Linked DNA regions of Cellvibrio sp. PSBB006. The protein of the gene in region 2 interacts with the protein of the main gene of each other region in a pairwise test. Links are inferred from orthologs where the notes say so. Each region holds a gene or a part of one and is shown on either strand. Other genes may lie near its edges.

Region 1 (4,807 bases), 2.2 Mb from region 2 along the record:
GGCGGCCATTAATGCATTGCGCACACTGTGCTCACCCAGGGCGTTCAGTTGCACAGACATGGATTCCTGACGAATCACTAACACAAAAGTCACACCATCGGCGGTGACTTTAATATCGCGCGCGAAACAATCAGCCGATTCATTTTGCAAGGACACCTTGATCACCTGCTTATCCGTCAGCTGCGCCAACCACTGTGCTGCGTAACGGTCATCCAGATTGACGATCGCTGCACCATTGGCAATCAGGCCCTGATAAATTTCGGCCTTGGCGATGGCTACGTTATTGATAGAACCAAAGCCGGCGATGTGGGCCGGCATCACATTGTTGATCATGGCAATGGATGGCGTCGCCAACGAACATAAATAAGCAATTTCACCGAGACCGCTAGCACCCATTTCAATAACGGCATATTCGTGTTTTGGCTCCAGCTGTAATAACGTCAGCGGAACACCAATGTGATTATTCAAATTTCCTTGCGTTGCCAACACTGCTCCGCGTTCGCGCAAGATGCAGGTCAACATGGTTTTCACCGTGGTTTTACCACTGCTTCCGGTAATCGCAATTAACGGCCCGCTAAAAGCTGCGCGATTGCAGGCGGCAATTTGTCCCAGCGCCAGCATCGTGTTAGTGACAACCAGCTGTGGCAATGCAACATTTGCATCAAAACTTTCTACCACCACACCACACACACCTTTTGCCGCAGCTTCAGCCAGGAAATCATGGGCATCGAAACGCTCTCCGCGCAGGGCGACAAATAAATCGCCAGCTTGTAACTGACGCGTATCGGTGGTTACACGGGAAAAACTCACGTCACCGTTATGTAACGTGGCGCCGAGAGAGGTACGCATCTGGTCGGCCATTTGCGCCAATGTCAGTGGCATCATCATGACTTCAGCTCCTCGTCTGCTTCACGCCGTGCTATACGTCGCTGCAATGCAAGACGCGCCTGTTTTACATCGCTGAATGGCAAGGTTTGTGTGGCGAAGATTTGATAATCTTCGTGACCTTTACCCGCAATCAATACCACATCTCCCGCCTTGGCTTGCTGGACAGCAAGGTCAATGGCCTGGGCTCGCTCGGCAATCACCAGACAACCGTGGGTGTTATGCATACCACGTAAAATCTCTGCCGCGATGATCGCCGGGTCTTCGGTGCGCGGGTTGTCGTTGGTCACAATGACATAATCACTAAAGCGTTCTGCAATGCGGCCCATTAGCGGTCGCTTGGTTCTATCGCGATCACCGCCGCAACCAAATACCGTCCATACTCGGCCGGGGTTATGCTCACGAATGGCTTTCAATGTATTTTCCAAAGCATCCGGTGTGTGCGCGTAATCAACAATGACATTGATGTCTTGCTGGGATTGTTCAAGCACCACCGCCTGCATGCGGCCCGGTGCCGGTTGCAGTTGCGGAATGGCCAGGAGCACATCAGCCAGGGACGCACCGCCGACACAAGCAGCCGTAATCACAGCCAACAAGTTGCTGAGATTAAAAGCACCCATCAGATGGCTGTGGAACTCACCTACGCCCCAGGGGGTAACCAGTGTTACTTTGGCTCCGGAACCGGTGAGCGCAATATCTTTTGCAAACACATCCGCGTCGACATCGCGCAATGAATAACGGAAAGGCTGCACATCGGCGGGTATTTTTTCCAATAAACTTTTAGCCCACTCATCGTCGGCATTGATGATGGCGTAACGCAAGCCAGGCATTTGCAACAACAACTGTTTTGCTTTGCCGTAGCTCGCAAGGTCGCCGTGATAATCCAGATGATCTTGCGTCAAATTGGTAAAGATGGCGGTTTCAAAATGCAATCCGGCGACGCGTCCTTGTTGCAAGCTGTGGGATGACACCTCTATAGCCACCTCAGCAACGGCACGATCGCGCAATTGCGCAAAAATATGTTGCAAGCGAACCGCATCCGGCGTCGTTAATCCGGTGGAGGTCAGTGCGTTCAATTGTTGGGAAAAAGGCGCAAGGGCCGCTGCATCCAGCACGCCATAACCGACCGTTCCCACAACGCCTGCGCACTCATGCAATAAAGCACTCAGTTGACCCAACAGTAAGCTACAGGTGGTCTTACCGTTAGTACCGGTAATGCCCACCAGCCGAAAGTGCGCGCTGGGATCACCATAAAAACGTCCGGCAATAGCACTCACCTGTTGCGCGAGATTTTCCACCGCAATGACCGGCACCGATCCCAACCAATCAATACCTTGCCAATCTTTATCGGCTTCCACTAACACCGCGACCGCACCGCGCTCAATCGCGGTGGCGATAAAGTGACGGCCATCGAACTGGCTGCCGCCGAGTGCAATAAATACATCGCCCTGATTTAACTGCCGTGTATCCAGGGTTAAACCGGACACCACAACGGGCGCAGCTTTTGCCAATTCTGTTTGCGGCAAAAGCTGTGCGAGGGTTACAGCAAAAGATTGGGATTCCACCGCCATCACGTTACGGGCCTCCCATGAGGTTTGCGTTCTTCTTTTTTGGGTTGCACGGCCATATTGGGCGACATTATTTTTGGTGACGCCAATTTGGGTGGCACCAGGGGCTGCGGCGGGATCTGCATCATACGCAGAGCACCTTCCGCCACTTTGGAAAACACCGGCGCCGCGACAAGGCCACCGAAATATTTCGATGCATCTGGCTCATCAATTACGACAACCGCCACAATGCGCGGATTGTCGGCCGGTGCCATGCCGGCAAATGAGGACATATAACGCTTCTCTTCGTAACCGTGAGCACCGACTTTATGCACAGTTCCGGTTTTGCCGGCGACGGTATAGGAAATTGCGCGTGCGCGGGTTGCGGTACCTTCGGTGGCGGCGCGCTTCAACATAGTGACGATGTCTTGCGTGTAATGTTCAGCCACGACACGCTCTCCTGCAGCTTCGCTATCAACACGCAACAACGACACCGGACGTTTGAGGCCGCCACTGGCGATCACGCTATATGCTTGCGCCAGTTGCAATACCGTGACGTTCATGCCGTAACCGTAAGCCAGCGTTGCGCGCTGAATTGGTCGCCAGCGTGCATGGGCAGGCAATAGGCCAGAACCTTCGCCGGGAAAACCGGTACCGGTGGTCTGGCCGATACCCAGGCGCGCGTACATATCACGGATGATGTGCGGCTCCAGTTCCAACGCAAGTTTGGTCATACCAACCTGGCTGGATTTTGCGATGACCATCGACAGATCCAATGTCCCGTAATCGTGTAAATCTTTCAGGGTTTTACTGCCCACCTGGATATAACCGGGACTGGTGTTGATAACATCATTGGGTTTAAATTTTCCCGACTCCAGCGCAGCCATGACCGCCAGGGGTTTCATGGTCGACCCCGGCTCATACACGTCGGTAATTGCACGGTTGCGCAAAGCAGCGCCTTTGGCATGACTACGATCGTTAGGGTTGTAGGAAGGTTGGTTAGCCATCGCCAATACTTCACCGGTAACAACGTCCAGGATAACCAGCGAACCCGCGCGCGCGCCGCTTTCCTCGACCGCATTTTTTAATTCGCGATGCGCGAGATACTGCAAGCGCAAATCGATACTCAAGGTAAGACTTTGCCCGGACCTGGCGGACTTGATCAGTTGCAATTCTTTAACCGTGCGCCCGTGCAAATCCTTTAAGACTTCTTTTGCGCCGTTTTCACCGGACAGCCAGGCATCGTAAGCCAGCTCCATTCCTTCCTGGCCGCGATCATCAATATCCGTCATACCCACCAGATGCGCCGTCACATCACCGGCCGGATAATAACGACGGTATTCGGTTTGGCTGTACACGCCGGGAATATCCAAAGCCAAAATCGTTTCGGCTGCCTGCGGTGGCAGATGGCGCTGCAGATACATAAATTCGCGGCTGCTGTAGCGTGCAAGCCGCGATTCCAGTTCCGCTTTATTCCAACCCAGCGCTTGGGATAATTCCGCCCAGTGCTGCGGCGCCTGCAACAAAACTTTTGGATTTGCCCACAAGGAAGCCACCGGCGTACTGACCGCCAGAGGTTCACCGTTGCGATCGGTGATAACGCCGCGATAAGCCGTAATAGGTTCGGTGCGCAAGGTGCGAGACTGCCCCTGGTTTTGCAAAAATTCAAAACCTTTGTCGGTGTCAGGCAACACTTGCAAACTGGCTACGTGCCAGATCAACGCCAGCGTAGCGGCCGTCATGACCAACGCAACGCTGTAGAATCGCCAACGCGCCACTTTTAGTGTGCGCGAATCGGCGATAGTGGAATTCACAGAACTATTCATGGTTATTCACCATCACGATGCGTTCTGCAGTAGCGGGGAACATACCCAACTGTTGAGTGGCGATAGCCTCCACACGACTGTAGGAAGCCCAGGTGCTCTGCTCCAACAAATATTGACCCCACTCCACCTGCAATTGAGCAGCTTCGCGACGCAGGGTTTCGAGGGTATTGGTTTGTTTGCGCACTTGATGTGTCGAAGCGACAACCGCCAGTGCCGACGCGATAACCGCCAACCACAAGAGCGCAGCCGCCAGCAGCGCACCGGGTGCGATGGGCTTGGCAGAATGGCGAGCGGTTTGTTTCATGTCAGCCTTGTGGTGGTTTATTAAAAATATCTTTTGATGTTTGTATTTTTTACTGCTTCGCCGAGCCGAATCGGCTACTGCAATTTTTCCGCAACGCGCATGATGGCGCTTCGCGAACGGAGATTCGCATTGACTTCCAGGTCGCTCGCGCGGATGGCTTTGCCACAACTGCGCAAGCGTTTATTCAATTGTTCATCGCGCACCGGTACACCAAGCGGCAACTGATCGCCCTGCTCCTGACGACG
Region 2 (15,840 bases):
AATTACGCAAGGTTGTCGATGGGATTGCCAGCGCTGGCATTCACAACATTGTCACCGGTGGCAACACCGGTGAATTTTATGCACAGGACCTGGCAGAAATCTGCCGGGTTTACGAACTCGCCGTGGAAGCCAACGCGGGGCGCGCGTTTATTACCGCCGGTGTCGGGCGCAGTGCGCGGGAAGCCATTAAACTGGCGGCAGCCGCTAAAGATGTCGGTGTCGATGCATTGATGATTCACCAACCGCCCGACCCTTTTTGCTCACCGCGGTTGGTGGTGGACTATATAAAACAAATCGCGGATGCTACTGACCTTCCCATCATCGCTTATGCGCGCAGTCCGGGTTTGATGCCGGAACATTTTGTACGCATGGGCGAGATTGAAAATGTGGTTGCTATTAAATATGCCGTGCCTGATCCTTTGCGTCTGGCGGAATGTATTCGTGCCACTCGCGGACAGGCCTTGCAGTGGATCTGCGGCTTGGCGGAAAGTTGGGCGCTGCCGTTTTATGCCTGCGGCGCACGGGGTTTTACCTCCGGGCTGGTGAATGTTAATCCGGAATTATCGCTCCGTATTTATGCCGCACTGGAGGAAAATGATCTGGCGAAAGCGCGGCTTCTGATTGATGCCATTGCGGACTTTGAACAGATGCGCACCCTCGAAAGTAACGGTGCCAATGTTACCGTTGTTAAAGAAGCCATGAACCAGATAGGTATTGCTGTCGGTGCTGTGCGAGCGCCCGGCGTTATCGCCTTGAATCCAGGCCAGCGTGAGAGACTGGCCGTTTTGTTAGACGATTGGCGAAAATTATCTGTTTGATTTTTATTTTATAGCTTAACGATTGTTCGCGCAGGGATGCACCTTTTCTATCGCACGCCATAACGATAACACCAAGAATAATAGATAAAAAATGGAGACGTCATTATGCTCACCGATGATTCGGGGTTAAAGCTAGCGGCCGCCACGACACCGCCAACCAAAACCCGCTATCTGATGCTGGCGCTGATTTTTTTCGCGACAGTGATCAATTATGTTGATCGCACCAACCTCGCCGTTGTTGCACCAATCTTGTCAAAAGACCTGGACCTATCCCCTGTACAGATGGGTTTATTGTTTTCTGCTTTTGCCTGGACTTATGCATTCGCCAATTTGCCCGGCGGTTATCTCGTCGATCGATTGGGGTCGCGGGTGGCTTACGGCTGGTCGTTATTTTTATGGTCGGCCGCGACCTTTGTGCAAGGTGCCGCCGGCAGTTTTGCAGCGCTCTTTGGTTTGCGTTTAGCGGTGGGCGCGGCAGAAGCACCAGCGTTCCCATCTAACAACCGCGTGGTCACCATGTGGTTTCCCAAAAGCGAACGCGGGTCTGCCACCAGTTTTTATGTCGTAGGCCAGTACATCGGCACTGCTATGTTTACGCCGTTATTGTTCTGGATTGCGTCGCATTATGGTTGGCGGGAAGTGTTTTATGTCACTGGTGGCTTGGGTATTTTATTTGCCAGTGTGTGGTTCAAATTGTATCGCGACCCGAAAGACAGCAAGCGGGTTAATGCAGAAGAGTTGCGCTACATTGAGTCGGGCGGTGCTTTGACTGGCGGCATAGCGCAGGCAAATTTTAAATGGTCGCTGGTATGGCAATTATTTGAGCATCGCCAAATCTGGGCGATTTGTATTGGCAAGTTCGCCATCTCCTCGACGTTATTTTTCTTCCTGACCTGGTTCCCAACTTATCTGGTGGAAGCGCGCGGCATGACCATGTTAAAAGCGGGCTTCTTTGCCGTCTTGCCTTATATTGCCGCCAGTTTGGGTGTGTTGTTGGGTGGCTATTGGTCCGACACTTTATTGAAACGTGGTTACTCCATGTCAGTGGCGCGCAAGCTGCCGATTGTGACCGGTTTTTTGCTCGCTTCTTCAATTTTCCTTGCCAACTTCACCACCTCCAACATGATTGCCATTGCCATTTTATCCTTTGCGTTTTTTGCGCAAGGTATTTCCTCCATGTCCTGGGCGATAATCTCGGAAGTTGCACCGAAAGAATTAATCGGCATGACCGGTGGCGTATGCAATTTTGCGGGCAATTTAGCAGGCATCGCCATGCCCATTGCCATTGGTTATATCCTCGCGCATACCGGCTCATTTAACTGGGCTTTGGGATTGGTGGGCATAGCCGCGATAACCGGCGCACTGTCTTACACGTTTTTATTGGGCCCGGTAAAACGCATTCAGTTGCGTCACGCGGCGGAGGCGTAAACCATGATACTAACGGGAGAAATGTTGCTGGGCGCAAAAACCATTAAAGGTTCCGGTCCTGTTATCTACGCGGTTGATCCAGCCACCGGCACACAATTGCAACCGGCCTACCCTGGCGGTACCAAAACCGAGGTAGATAAAGCCTGCAAACTTGCAGCGGCCGCATTCAATCACTATCGCCACACAGGCTTGCATAATCGCGCGCGTTTTCTCGAAACCATTGCCGAACAAATCTTTGAACTGGGCGATGCCTTGATCGAGCGCGCCATGGCCGAAACCGGTTTGCCCCGCGCCCGACTTGAAGGTGAGCGGATGCGCACCGTGAATCAACTTAAATTATTTGCCAACGTAGTGCGCGAAGGTCATTGGCTGGATGTGCGCATTGATCGCGCCATACCAGAACGCCAACCGCCGCGCTCGGACATTCGCATGCATTATATTCCGCTCGGTCCGGTTGCCGTGTTTGGCGCAAGTAATTTTCCGCTGGCATTTTCTGTTGCCGGTGGTGATACCGCTTCCGCATTGGCCGCTGGTGCGCCGGTGGTCGTGAAAGCACATCCGGCACATCCCGGCACATCGGAACTGGTCGGTCGCGCCATTCGTGTCGCTGTGAATTTATGTGGATTACCGGAGGGTACTTTTTCATTGCTGTATCTCAACGACAATGAAACGGCGCAAGCTCTGGTGCGCCACTCACACATTAAAGCGGTGGGTTTTACCGGCTCCCGTGCCGGTGGACTAGCACTACAGCAAGTCGCCGCGCAACGCGCTGAACCCATTCCCGTGTATGCGGAGATGAGCAGTATCAATCCAGTATTTTTATTGCAGGCCACCCTGGCGGAGCAAGCTGAAACGATTGCAGAAAATTTTGTTAGTTCGCTGACGATGGGTGCTGGGCAATTCTGTACCAATCCCGGATTGGTGATCGGTGTTAGAAGTGAAGCGCTGGATCGTTTTATTCAAACGGCGGGCCGGTGTATTGCACAGTCACCTAATCAGACCATGCTGTCATGTGGTATTTATGAAAACTACAACGCGCACGTGAACACACTCGCGCAACGCCCGCGAGTTAAATTGATCGCTCAGGGTCAACAGGCAACGCATGCGAATCAAGCCCGACCAACATTATTCAGTACCAGCGCCAAAGCCTTTTTAGCTGATGAAGCTATGAGCCAGGAAGTTTTCGGTGCATGCAGTTTGATTGTGCAGTGCAAGGATGAAACAGAAATGCTGCATTTGGCTGCACACCTGGAAGGTCAATTAACCGCAACCATTCATGCGCGCTCCCCACAAGATAACGCGCTGGCCAAAACGTTATTGATAGAACTCGAACGTAAAGCCGGGCGAATTTTATTTAACGGTTTTCCGACTGGTGTCGAAGTGTGTCATGCCATGGTTCATGGCGGACCCTTCCCCGCCACCACGGACAGCCGCACAACATCAGTGGGTTCCGCTGCAATTCAGCGGTTTTTACGGCCCGTGTGTTATCAGGATGTACCGCCCGCGTTATTGCCAGATGCGTTATTGGACAGCAATCCTTTGCATATCCGGCAATCTATCAGCTGATGTGAAAAGCGTCTCAAGCTTTGCGCGCGCCCAGCACGCCTTCGGCATAGGTTTGGGCGCGCTGGAAGGCAAGGTAATCGTTCAGGTTTGCATACTGTTTGTTGATGCAAAATGGCTCAGGCAGTTGATCAATATAATCCAGCATGGGAATCAAATACGCATCACACAAGGTAAATTGCCCCGCGATAAAATATTGTGCACTCCCGACAGAATCGGCAATCCAGCGCATTGCATTTTGTGCAGCGGGTAGATTGTCTTTAACCACATCAATCCGCACATTGCCCTGATCGCCTTTGGGAAAGGCAAATTCGAGCAGCAAATTCTTAACCAGGTGTTGATGTGCATACAACGAAACAATCCCCGCCTGCGCCAGGATTTTTGCTTTCCCTTCTATCGAACCTGGCAGAAAACTGGGCCCCGACTTGCTCTCCAGATAAAATGCAATGGCCATGGTTTCCGGCAGAACCAAGTCTCCATCAATCAATACAGGTAATTTTCTGAAAGGATGCAAACTGGCATGTTCATCGCCAAAAATCGGTATCTCCTTGCCATAAGGCGCGCGAGTCACCTCATAAGCCAAACCTTTAAATTGACACAATAGCCGAACCGAGCGCAAAAAATATGAAAATTCCGGGCCGTACAGTTTCAATGTGGACATGGTGCTCTCCCAGCAAAAAAAGACAGGTGACGAGGCATCCATTTAAGAGGCACAATAAAATATGTTCAAGAACATATTGTAAACCCTTGCCATACTGCCGCCTGTTACCGCTTTGGAGTTCATACCATGCCCTGGAATGCCGAACATAAAACCCAATCCCGCGACCGCATCCTGTCATCCGCCGCACAACTCTTCAGCCACCAGGGTTTCGACGCTGTCTCCATCGACGATGTCATGGCGCACGCCGGATTAACGCGGGGAGCTTTTTATGCACACTTCACATCCAAGTCGGATATGTATCACCAATCCATGGTGGCCGGCGCGCTCCTGTCCCGCGACAGGATTTGCCATGGCAACCCGGCTAAAGCATCAGAACTGGCTGAGCGATACCTGGAGATCGGCCGCCACGCACGCGCCGACCGCTACTGCCCGCTCGCGTTTCTAGTGACGGATATCGGACATCGTGAGCCCAAGGTGAAGGCCACCTATACACACATCCTTACCAGGTATCAGGCGATGTTGGTTGGACTGGGGCTCTCGGAAGAAAACGCGATTAAAGCCAGCGTGATGTTGATCGGTGGATTGGCGCTTTCACGCGCGGTGGTTGATGATGAATTGAAGAATAAAATTTTGGATGTTTGTCTTGAGCAAGTAAAGGATTTAGAGAATGAAACTTAATTATTTGCAAAAGCGCTTAACAGTTCAGAAGCTGCACTTTTTGAGAACACTTGAATTCTGCACAATGTGAGTTTGGCGTTGGGCCCTTTGTTTCGAAACCCTCAAGTCATGGATGACTTGCGGGAGCTACAGGGACGATTCATTCACCACATCCATGTGGTTCACCCTTCGGGCAGCTTCGCTGTGCAAATTTGCTTCCTGCCAATTTGTCATGCGTTTTCGAAACAAAGGGCCCAATGACAAACGGGCTACGAAGCACTCTGAACCATGCTACTTCCAATCCAACCGCCCATTCACACGCTGGCCGTTGATCTGCACATTATCAAACACCAGATTGTCGACATTATCGATCACGAATAATTCATCCGCTTTTTTAATAGTAATGTTTCTCAAGGTCACATCTTGTAGCGGAAACCCTTTAGGAGCATTTGCTTTAAATACCAACCCCGTCTCACCGACGGTAATATCTTCAAACACGATGTCACGATAAATAGACGGAAAATTACCACCCATGGCGCCAGCAGCGTAGGTCAATTCAAACCAGAAAAGCTGCCCGGTTTTTTCAATGTCCATGTTGCGTACCCGCACATGCTCGACCACGCCGCCACGGTCCAGGTTAGCTTTAAAACGTATCGCCGCGGAACCGTTGCGGTAAATGTTATCGGAGAAAAACACATGGCGAATACCACCGGACATTTCACTGCCTAACGCAATACCATCCTCACCCGCCATTTCATTATTGCGCACCACAATATTTTCACTGGGCCGCGCGATCTTGCGCCCATCGTAATCGCGCCCGGATTTCACCACCACGGCATCATCACCGGTTTTGAAGCGGTTGTTTTCGATTAATACATAACGACTCGAATCCACATCAACACCGTCGTTGTTGGGAAACATACTGTCCACTTTAACCCCGCGCATAATCGCGTGGTCGGTGTACACCAGATGATTCACCCAGAACGGCGAATTGGTAACAGTGTAATCCTGCAACAACACCCGCTGCGCGTCGATAAACTGAATCATACTCGGCCGCAGAAAATGGTCCTTATGAAACTGCCGCTTCTCTAACGGCACACCATCAATCCCCATCCGCCGCAACGCGGTCATATCATCGCCCTGCCGCTTATGCCACGCGTGAAAATCGCTGTTTTTATTACCATCGATTACACCTGTTCCGGTAATCGCCACATCCGTTACTTTATGGGCATAAATCAGCGGCGAATAACCATACATCTCCGTTCCCTCCCACCGCGTAAACACCGCCGGCAGGTAATCCTCATGATCCGCACTGAACAACAAAGTCGCCCCTTCCGCCACATGCAAATTAACATGGCTCTTCAAATGAATCGGCCCTTTACTCAACCAGGTCCCCTTCGGAATCACCACGCGCCCACCGCCTTTCGCGCTCGCCTGATTAATCGCCTCAAGAATCGCCGGCCGCGTATCCTTCCTTCCACCACTCGCCGCCCCGAAATCAGTAATCAGATAATCATCACCCCCAATCACTGGTAGCTCAATCGCCTGCACAATCGCCGCCGCCATATTCCAGTCTGCCTGCGTATCGACAGCGCTTGATGTTTCCACAGCTGATACAGCGACAAAAAACAGGAAAATTTTTATTGGACCCAGGAAAGTTGATTTCATATTGGTTTCTCTCGTTTTTTTAATTTATTTCGACGCAGTTTTAAACTTTACTATTCGCAAAATGGCACGGAGGCGTGTACCGCGAGAGAGTCTGAAACCCTCAAGTCAGGGACGACTTGAGGGAGCTACAGGGACGTATCTATGCGTTTTCAGACTCTCTCGCGGTACACGCCGTTCTCACTTAAATTTCATCAAACTACCGCCCCAACTCCAACGCCGCCAATATAAACGGCCCCACCCCATGCGCATCATCCACCCGAATCGCCTCACCCACATAATACGCAAACGTCCCCGGCCGATAAGGATCACCACCCAAACCCGCACTCCCGCAAATCTGCGTCAAATGAACCTGCTTCTGCTTATCCACCACCACTAAGTTTTTCAACAATCCATCAAAAGTTTTATCCGCAACTTTTTTAAACCGCGCCGGCAAATAACCTTTACGCGCGCCCTTGGCAAACGCATACGCGAACATCGCCGACCCGGACGCCTCCAGATAATTACCGTAACGATCCCCCTGATCCGTCACCTGATACCATAACCCGGATTTATGCTGCACCTTCACCAAGGCATCCGCCAGACGATTTAAAATCACAATCAGCTCTTTCCGATCTTTATGCTCCTCCGGAAAATAATCCAGCACATCCACCAACGCCATCGCATACCAACCCATAGCGCGCGACCAGAAATGCGGAGACAAACCGGTTTTATCATCGGCCCACAATTGCAAGGTACTTTCATCCCAGGCGTGATACAGCAAACCGGATTGCGCATCGCGAGTTTTGCTTTCAATCAGGATAAATTGATGCGCGATATCATCAAAGGCTTTATCGCCCTCATTAAATTGCTGCGCATATTGCGCGTAATAAGGCGCGCCCATATAGAGTCCATCAAGCCACATCTGCCAGGGATAAATTAATTTATGCCACAAGCCACCACTGCGCGTACGCGGTTGCCATTCGAGTTGCTGACGCAGGTTTTGCATAGCCGTCAGGTAACGCGGATCTTTATATTGGTCGTGCAATAAAAATAATAATTTTCCGCTGTTGATGGAATCAATATTGAAATCAGCGATGTTGTAACCTTTGATCTTGCCCTGCTCATCAATCAATTGATCAACATAAGCCTTGGCATAATCAAGATACTGTTGCTCGCCCGTTTTTTCATATAAACGTTGAAAACCCAGCAAGACCAAACCATAGGTATAAGCCCACTGGGGTTTTTCCATCAGTTTATAGTCACGCATGGCCCAGGCTTCGGGGCTGCGTTGTATGACAGATAAAGCTGTGCGCTCTGCCCAGCTTTTATTGACAGGGATCGGTTTATCATCAGCCAGGCTGTTGCCGGTTAATACCAAAAGAATGCTGAAACAAAAAGCAGAAAAGAATGGCTTGCCACACATAGGAAAATTCTCTTGTGAAAAGCGAAAAGGAAAAAAGAAGATTACCGCCAGTGCATTCATTGCAGATAAAAAAGGCGCCACCGGAAAACAACTCCGGTGACGCAAGATGTGGGAAAAACAACTAGCGGTAGAACAGGTCAAGCGATTAGAAAGTTGCCCTCACACCGAGATAAACTTCGCGCCCGGTAGAGTTATACTCACGCACGAAATTGAAGTCACCGGTAGGACCACTGGTATAGTTGCGCTCTTCCTCTTCATTGAGGTTGATCACTTCCAGACGCACGGTGATGTTATCCGTCACGTTGTAAAACGCGGACGCATCCAGGCGAGTCGGGCCGGTGTTGAACTCACGGGCATTGCCATTGGAACCGGAGGTCGCGGTGACATAATCATCGCGATTATTCCAGGATAAACGCGCACCCCATTGCGGGGTTTCATAATAGGCCGTGAAGTTGTAGCTGTCTTCCGAAAGGCCCGGCAGGCTGCTTTTCACTTCACCAAACAATGCTTCGGATTCCACGTGCGTGTAGTTGGCGGTTACACCGAAATTACTCCAGAAGCCGGGCAGGAACGTAAAGGGTTGTTGATAGGCCAGCTCAAAACCTTCCAGGTCAGCGTCCTGCGCGTTTTCCGGGCGACTAACGTTCCAGGTACCGTCGGGTTGAGTTACGCCGGGATCATAAAGCGGATCGTTGGGGTCATATTCCGGACGTAAGGAAACTGCAGCAGCAATGCCCGGATTAAGCGTACCGTTAACCGTTTCGTCCGCAATAAACCCTTCGATTTTCTTATGGAATACGGTAAAGGCCAGCAAAGACTCATCAGTGAAATACCACTCAATGCCCGCATCAAATGAATCCGCCGTAATCGCTTCCAGATCCGGGTTACCGGTAGAAATGTTGCCATTAACTGGCGTGATCGCGGTGATGGATGGAACAAGATCACCCAAGCTTGGACGAGTAATATTTTTAGCCGCACTGAAACGCAACACCAAATCGTCACGCAGCTCCCAAGACAAGTTCAACGAGGGCAAGGTATCCGTATAATTACTTTCAGCCATCACAGGTTCTGGTGTGCCGGTGATAGCGGTGTAAGCGGACGCACTAGTATCTGTCTCTACCACTCGTACACCGGCATTCACATACAACGGGCGACCAGCCAGTTCGAGATCAAAATCCAATTGGCCGTATACACCAAGCGTCTCTTCTTCAACATTCCAACTCAGTGAGTTGGTTAATGCTGGCTCGAACTCACCGGCGTTATGCACCTGAATCGCAACATCAAAATCCTGCACCATCCAGTTCTGCGGGAAACCAGCCGGCGGATTCAATGCCGATGCAAAGTCTCCACCGACCTGCGACTGGAATGTCACCGCCATACCGGGGAAATTATCTACTGGCGTATCGGTGGTCGGCGTGGTTAAACCAACAGGCGTGTAATTTAATGAATCCACTTCACGGCTATTAGATATCAAACCCAACTTGGTATTAAACAAGTCACCATCGATCTCCAGGTCCAGACGATAGGTTTCATTAGTCCGCTCTACCACATCCTTACGAATGGTTAAGCCGCCGCCAGTGGTGTAGTTGGCGGTATCGAGCATATCGAAACCGTAGGACATTTCGGCAATATTGGGGTTGGTGGAATCAAAGGTGAAGGTACTGCCACCCACCGGCCCATCAATATTGAAACGGTATTGTTCTTCATCGTGCTCGGAGGTGGCGCGCCCAGCCAAGGCTTTCAAACGCACATTCTCGGTGAATTCATAGCTACCAGTTAATACTGTTTGCAGGAATTCGGATTCCGAATACTGCGCCCGACTTTCAGAGCGAGGGCGCACACCGGAGAAAGTGCCCGCGACGATATAGCGACCGGTGGGGTCCAGGGTGATTTCTTCGGGCGTGATACCAGGCCATGAATTGCGGAATTGCGCCGCGTAGTTGTAAGAAATCCGATCATTTTCCAGGCTCGAACTCACCACATCCAGTCCCAATTCCAGCTTATCGGTGGGGCGGAATTGGAACGCGGCGGTCATACCCGTGCGGTCGACCGTGTTGCTGAAAAAGTCCATGCGCGGCAGGCGCGGCATCCACATGTAACGCAGGCCGTCCGGATCTTCGGGATCATAGTTGCTTGAAGCAGGATCGGTAGGATCTTCTCCATCCGGGTCAGCAATATTGGCGAAGGGATTCGGCGTGCCATTCACCACCGTATCACTGACATCCGCCCAGGCGCGCCCTTCGGTTGCCGCCGCACTGTAACGCACCGTACCGTAACCTTCCTGCTGCACCGTGCGCTCGGATTTGGCGATAGAGAACTGCACACCTAAACGATCATCAAGAAAGGTGTTGCTGATTAATGCAGTAAAACGCGGGTCCAACTCATCCGCCACGTTATCCACCGTTGCCTGTGCACCGACGATGGCATGAAAGCCGGGGTTATCCAGCGGCTTGGCCGTGTGCAATTCAATGGTGCCGCCCAGACCACCTTCTTCAACCGAGGCGATGGGAGTTTTGTGAATATCAATTCGATTAAATAATTCAGATGCGAAGATATTGAAGTCCACCGCGCGGCCACGGTTAACACCGCCGGACGAATCCAGGCCGCCGCCGCTGGCGGGTACTTCCATACCATTCAAGGTAGTACGGCTGAAATCCGGACCCAAGCCACGCACACTCACCTGCCGCCCTTCGCCGCCTTCGCGGGTGATGGTGACACTGGGTACGCGTTGCAGGGATTCGGCCAGGTTAAGGTCAGGCATCTTGCCGATGTCTTCGGCCATGATGGTTTCTTTGGCATTGGGCGCATTGCGTTTCTGTTCAAGCGCGCTCGCCAGGCTGCCCCGATAACTGCCGCTGACCAGCACTTCTTCGATCATGCCGTCAGATTCGGCCTGCGCCATTGCCAGACCGGGCATCACGCCCAGCCCCAACAATAAGCTGGTGGCTGAAATACAAAGCGATAGGGGGTTTTTGTGCATAGGTTTGTTCATAGGGTTGCTCTCTCTATCATTATTATTTGCTGTTCCTCAGGACGAATCCCGGGACGGTTGATGGGTCGATGGGCGGTTGAGCAAAACACACCGTCCGCAGCCCGACGATAATCGCTGTATTAACCTGCCTGATTTATGGTTGTGTGGCCGGTCGTTTTCGGGAGATGCCAAGGCGAAAAGCCTTCTTCCCACGGTTTATCGTGGCCAGATGATTACGCAATCAGGCAGTTTGTGCAAGAAAAAATCGCCGTTAAGTGGGCAAAAATCCACAAAATTACAAAAACTGACAAAACGGCGCCAAAAGCCATAAATGTGGCAGAAAACGCGAAAAGAGGAGACTTGGAAGCGAAGTGGAACCCTGCCGCTGATAACGGCGGGGATCTGGTAAAACGGACACAAAGATTAGCTGAAAGAAGAGCGGAAGTAGGTTGGATTAGCGCAGCGTAATCCAACACAATCTTGCAGAAAAACCATAGATTGAAGAGCCAAGCCCTAATTCAAAACAGTGTTCGCCGAGCCTCAAAGCCAGAAGCGGAGCAACAGCCTCCAAAATATTAAAACCCTGAAGACACCGCATCCCTTACCCGCAACAATGCCTCGGCGACCGCTGAACCTGCCTGGCTATAGCGCAGCCCCTGTTGCACAAACTGCTCGGCACGCTGAGGCATCGCCAACTGCACATAACTCTGCGCAATGATCAGGTAAAGCTCCGGCGAACGACGGTCAATCCGCAAGCCGCGCTCGGCGGTGGCGATAGCGGTTTGATAATCACGGGTGTTGTATTGCGCACGCGCCTGATTGGTGAGACTGGTGACGGCAGGGTTGGTCGATGGGACCGGCTCGGGCGCCTGCACATCGGCTTCTTCACTGTCGATAGAGGGTGCCGGTTCACCGGCCGGGTAGGTTTGTGCTGGCTCGGGTTCGCCGGATGTATCGCTATCGGTGACCGGTGGCAAATCGTAGGTTGTGCTGGCACAGCCGATCATCAGGCTCAGCAGGCCGGCAATGAACACAAGTGAAAGCGACTTGTTTATGGAGAGCGGTTTGTTCATGGAGGGCTCCTTGCAGATTCGGGTCATTATCAGTCAGGCAGTTTAGTTTCCCGAAGCCCGTGTTTGGCGCGGGGGTCGGGTGCTTGTCGGATTACGCTGCGCTAATCCGACCTACGGGGTTCCTATTAATTCCGGGGCGTTAATTCCACAGGCGCTGCCACCAGTTGCGGCCACCTTCTTTCAGGCGGCAATCGCTTTGTTGTTCGGGACGCTGGCTATCGCGCAGGGGCAGCCAGACGGCGCCTTCGCAATGTTCGGCACTGAGCATACCGGTTGCCGCATCAATCCAGTCAAAGCTGACACCTTCCGGTGGTTGCAGGTTCACGCCCTGCGTCGGTAATTGCCGCATCAAATCCGCCCAGACCTGCAACGCCCCACCCGAACCGGTGAGTGGTGTTGCACTGTTATCGTCGCGGCCCAGCCAGACCACGGCAAGATGCTCACCGCTGAAACCCGCAAACCAGCTATCGCGCTGATCGTTGGTGGTGCCGGTCTTACCCGCCAAAGGCAGAGTCTCCGGGAATTGATTGTAGACACTGCGCCCGGTGCCTTCGCGCAACACCATCTGCAAGGCGTATTGCAACTGGAAGGTACTTTCGAGCGAGAAACGTTGTTCCAGCTCAAGCGGGTAGCGCCGCAACGGCTGGCCATCGGCCGTCAGCACTTCGCGGATCGAACGCAAAGGCGTGTAGACACCTTCTGCAGCCAGCGTGTGGTAGATGCCTGCGACTTCAAACGAAGACATATCCACAGAGCCGAGCAACATGGATGGAACGCCGGGGATACGCCCCTCAAAACCCGCCGCTTTCACGGTGTCGTACACGTTCTCCAAACCTAACTGCATGCCCAGGCGCGCCGTGGCCTGGTTATAGGAGTGGGTCAAGGCCATGTACATGGGCACCTCGCCGTGACTGACCGAATCGACATTGTTGGGCTCCCACAATTTGCCGTCGCCGCCTTTAATGGTGACCGGTTCATCACTGATAAGGGTGCCGAGATGGTAGGTATCCGGTTGCTCAAGGGCAGTGAGGTAGACGAATGGCTTCATCAACGAGCCGATAGGACGACGCGCATCCAGGGCGCGATTAAAGCCTTCGAAACGCGGATTTTTATCGCCGATCAGTGCCAACACTTCACCGCCGCCCACCGAGGTCACCACCATGCTGCCTTGCAGGTCTTTCACATTGTGTCGTTGCTCCAGCTGACGCAGGCGTTGATTCAGCGCTGCCTCGGCCTGGCGCTGCACCATCGGCGACAAGCTGGTGAAGATGCGCAAACCTTCGCTGCGCAGATCCTCTTCCTGATAGTCCTCCTGCAACTGGCGCTTCACCAAGGCCACAAAGGCCGGGTAAGTCACCATGCTGGTATCGCCTTGCTCCACCACACCCAGCGATGCTGCTTGTGCGCGCTTTAATTCCTTGTCATCAATCAGCCCCTGCTGATGCATGACGGTCAATACCAGATTGCGCCGCTTTTTAGCGCGCTCGGGATTGCGCCAGGGGTTGTAATAGGAAGCGCCTTTCACCAGACCGACAAGCAATGCCAGCTGTTCGGTATCCAGTTCGGTCAATGGCTGGCGGAAATAATGCTGCGACGCCAGTGCAAAACCGTGGATCGCACGCGGACCACTTTGCCCAAGGAAGACTTCGTTGATATAGGTTTCGAGGATTTCAGACTTGGTGTAGTGGATCTCCAGCAACACCGCCATGATGGCTTCCTGCACCTTGCGCCGCAGATGGCGCTCGCGGGTCAGGTAAAAATTCTTCACCAATTGCTGGGTCAGGGTGCTGCCACCCTGCACCACTTCGCCTTCGCGCACATTCACCATAGCCGCCCGCAGGATGGCCAGGGGTGATACGCCGTAGTGATCGAGAAAGTGCTGATCTTCCACCGCCAGCAAGGTTTCACCCAGTAACGGCGGTAAATCGGACAAGCGCACCAGCAGTCGGTCTTCGGCTTCGGCGGGATAAATGCCGCCAATTTCTTCTGGCTCCAGCCGCATCAGCGGCATATCGGCGCCGGCCAGATCGCGCAAATGCAGTACATGTCCATCCGCAATCGTGATACCGAAACGCCGCGCCTCTTCACGCTTATCCCAAAAATCAAAACCGCGACTGTGCACCTGGTAGCTGGCCTGCACGCTACTGACCGGGCGCTTCACGTATTGGCCCGGCGCATTCAGGCTGCCAACTGCGCGATAACCCAATGCCTGCAATTCCTGCTCAAACAACGGCGGCGTCAGCGCCAGCCCTTCATACAACTCCAGCGGACGGGAATACACCCGCGCCGGCAGCGCCCACTTTTTACCGTCGAATTTCGCGCGCACCACCACATCAAGGTACAAAGTCCAGATAGCAAGCAATACCAGGATGGCAATAACACTGTAAAACAACCAGAGGCGAAACAGCGCCCAACCATGACGCGGGGGTTTACTGGGTGGTGGAGACTTTTTAGTGCGGGAAATGGAACGGCGTTTGGTCATCAGAAATTCTTAAAGTACGGGTTAAAAAACAGGGCGCTAGTTTACGCCGATTGAGATCTACAATCATCGGTTTTGCATCTGTAACATGCGTTTTGCATAATGCGCAGCCATCCAACGATAAACTGCACGAGGCACGCATGACTCATTACCATATCTACGGCATAGGCGCCGCGCTGGTCGATACCGAAATAACCGTCAGCGATAGCGACCTGACCGCCATGGCGGTCGCCAAGGGTGTGATGACACTGGTGGATGAGCCGCGCCAATCACAACTGATCAGCTATTTATCCGAGCACCAGATCGCCCACAAAGTCAGCGGCGGCTCCGGCGCCAACACCATCATCGCCGCCAACTACTTTGGCTGCGACAACTTTTACTCCTGTAAAGTTGCCGACGACGACAACGGCCGATTTTATTTGCAGGATATTAAAGACGCTGGCGTGGCGTACCCGAACCATCTGCCTGCCGCCGAAGGGATCACCGGCAAATGCCTGGTGATGATAACCCCCGACGCTGAACGCAGTATGAATACCTTCCTCGGCATCAGTGAAACCGTGTCGGTTAACGAATTGCAACGCGATGCGATTGCCACCGCCGAGTATGTTTATATTGAAGGTTATCTGGTGTCTTCCACCACTGGGCGTGCTGCCGCCATTGAGCTGCGTAAATTGGCACAAGCCAACAACACGCGCACCTCACTCAGCCTGTCCGACCCGGCCATGGTGCAATTCTTCCGCGATGGCTTGGTGGACATGATTGGCGACGGCGTGGATTTATTATTTTGCAATCGCGACGAAGCCTTGGGCTTTACCCAAACCCATTCGTTGGATCATGCAGTAGAAGCGCTAAAGAAATATTGCAAAACGTTTGCAATTACTTGTGGTGCCGAAGGGGCGTTGGTATTTGATGGTAATGCACTACTGAAAACCAATGCCTACCCAACCAAAGCCATCGACACCAACGGTGCGGGTGATATGTTCGCCGGGGCGTTTTTGTATGCACTGACGCACGGTTACGATTACAAAACCGCGGGCGATTTCGCCAATTTTGCCTCCGCCAAAGTCGTTGCCCAATTTGGACCGCGCCTGAAAGCGGCGCAGCATCGTGAGCTGAAAGA

What was found.
Region 1: the proteins of mrcB (region 2) and CBR65_RS08300 interact in binary tests that used the Escherichia coli proteins (3 or more experiments, as listed by UniProt). The link is inferred for Cellvibrio sp. PSBB006 from one-to-one orthologs.

The regions. Positions count from the first base shown.
Region 1 is NZ_CP021382.1:2,007,787-2,012,593, forward strand. Bases 1,858-4,807 are described here. They hold CBR65_RS08300 (penicillin-binding protein 2), read right to left. Parts: upstream 4,259-4,807; coding sequence 2,456-4,258; downstream 1,858-2,455. Other genes in these bases: CBR65_RS08295 (UDP-N-acetylmuramoyl-L-alanyl-D-glutamate--2,6-diaminopimelate ligase), read right to left, coding at 1,858-2,456; ftsL (cell division protein FtsL), read right to left, coding at 4,251-4,562; rsmH (16S rRNA (cytosine(1402)-N(4))-methyltransferase RsmH), read right to left, coding at 4,637-4,807. Outside these bases: murF (UDP-N-acetylmuramoyl-tripeptide--D-alanyl-D-alanine ligase), read right to left, coding at 1-888; more of CBR65_RS08295, read right to left, coding at 885-1,857. UniProt on the Escherichia coli protein: Essential cell division protein that catalyzes cross-linking of the peptidoglycan cell wall at the division septum. Required for localization of FtsN.
Region 2 is NZ_CP021382.1:4,178,704-4,194,543, reverse strand. What follows is about bases 12,053-15,076. They hold mrcB (penicillin-binding protein 1B), read right to left. Parts: upstream 14,724-15,076; coding sequence 12,381-14,723; downstream 12,053-12,380. Other genes in these bases: CBR65_RS17320 (adenosine kinase), read left to right, coding at 14,861-15,076; CBR65_RS17330 (hypothetical protein), read right to left, coding at 12,053-12,241. Outside these bases: CBR65_RS17375 (dihydrodipicolinate synthase family protein), read left to right, coding at 1-818; CBR65_RS17370 (MFS transporter), read left to right, coding at 924-2,246; CBR65_RS17365 (aldehyde dehydrogenase (NADP(+))), read left to right, coding at 2,250-3,812; CBR65_RS17360 (glutathione S-transferase family protein), read right to left, coding at 3,826-4,470; CBR65_RS17355 (TetR/AcrR family transcriptional regulator), read left to right, coding at 4,597-5,148; CBR65_RS17350 (glycoside hydrolase family 28 protein), read right to left, coding at 5,419-6,795; CBR65_RS17345 (glycoside hydrolase family 105 protein), read right to left, coding at 6,992-8,041; CBR65_RS22535 (hypothetical protein), read left to right, coding at 8,067-8,297; CBR65_RS17340 (TonB-dependent receptor), read right to left, coding at 8,343-11,189; CBR65_RS17335 (hypothetical protein), read left to right, coding at 11,421-11,636; more of CBR65_RS17330, read right to left, coding at 11,744-12,052; more of CBR65_RS17320, read left to right, coding at 15,077-15,840. UniProt on the Escherichia coli protein: Cell wall formation. Synthesis of cross-linked peptidoglycan from the lipid intermediates.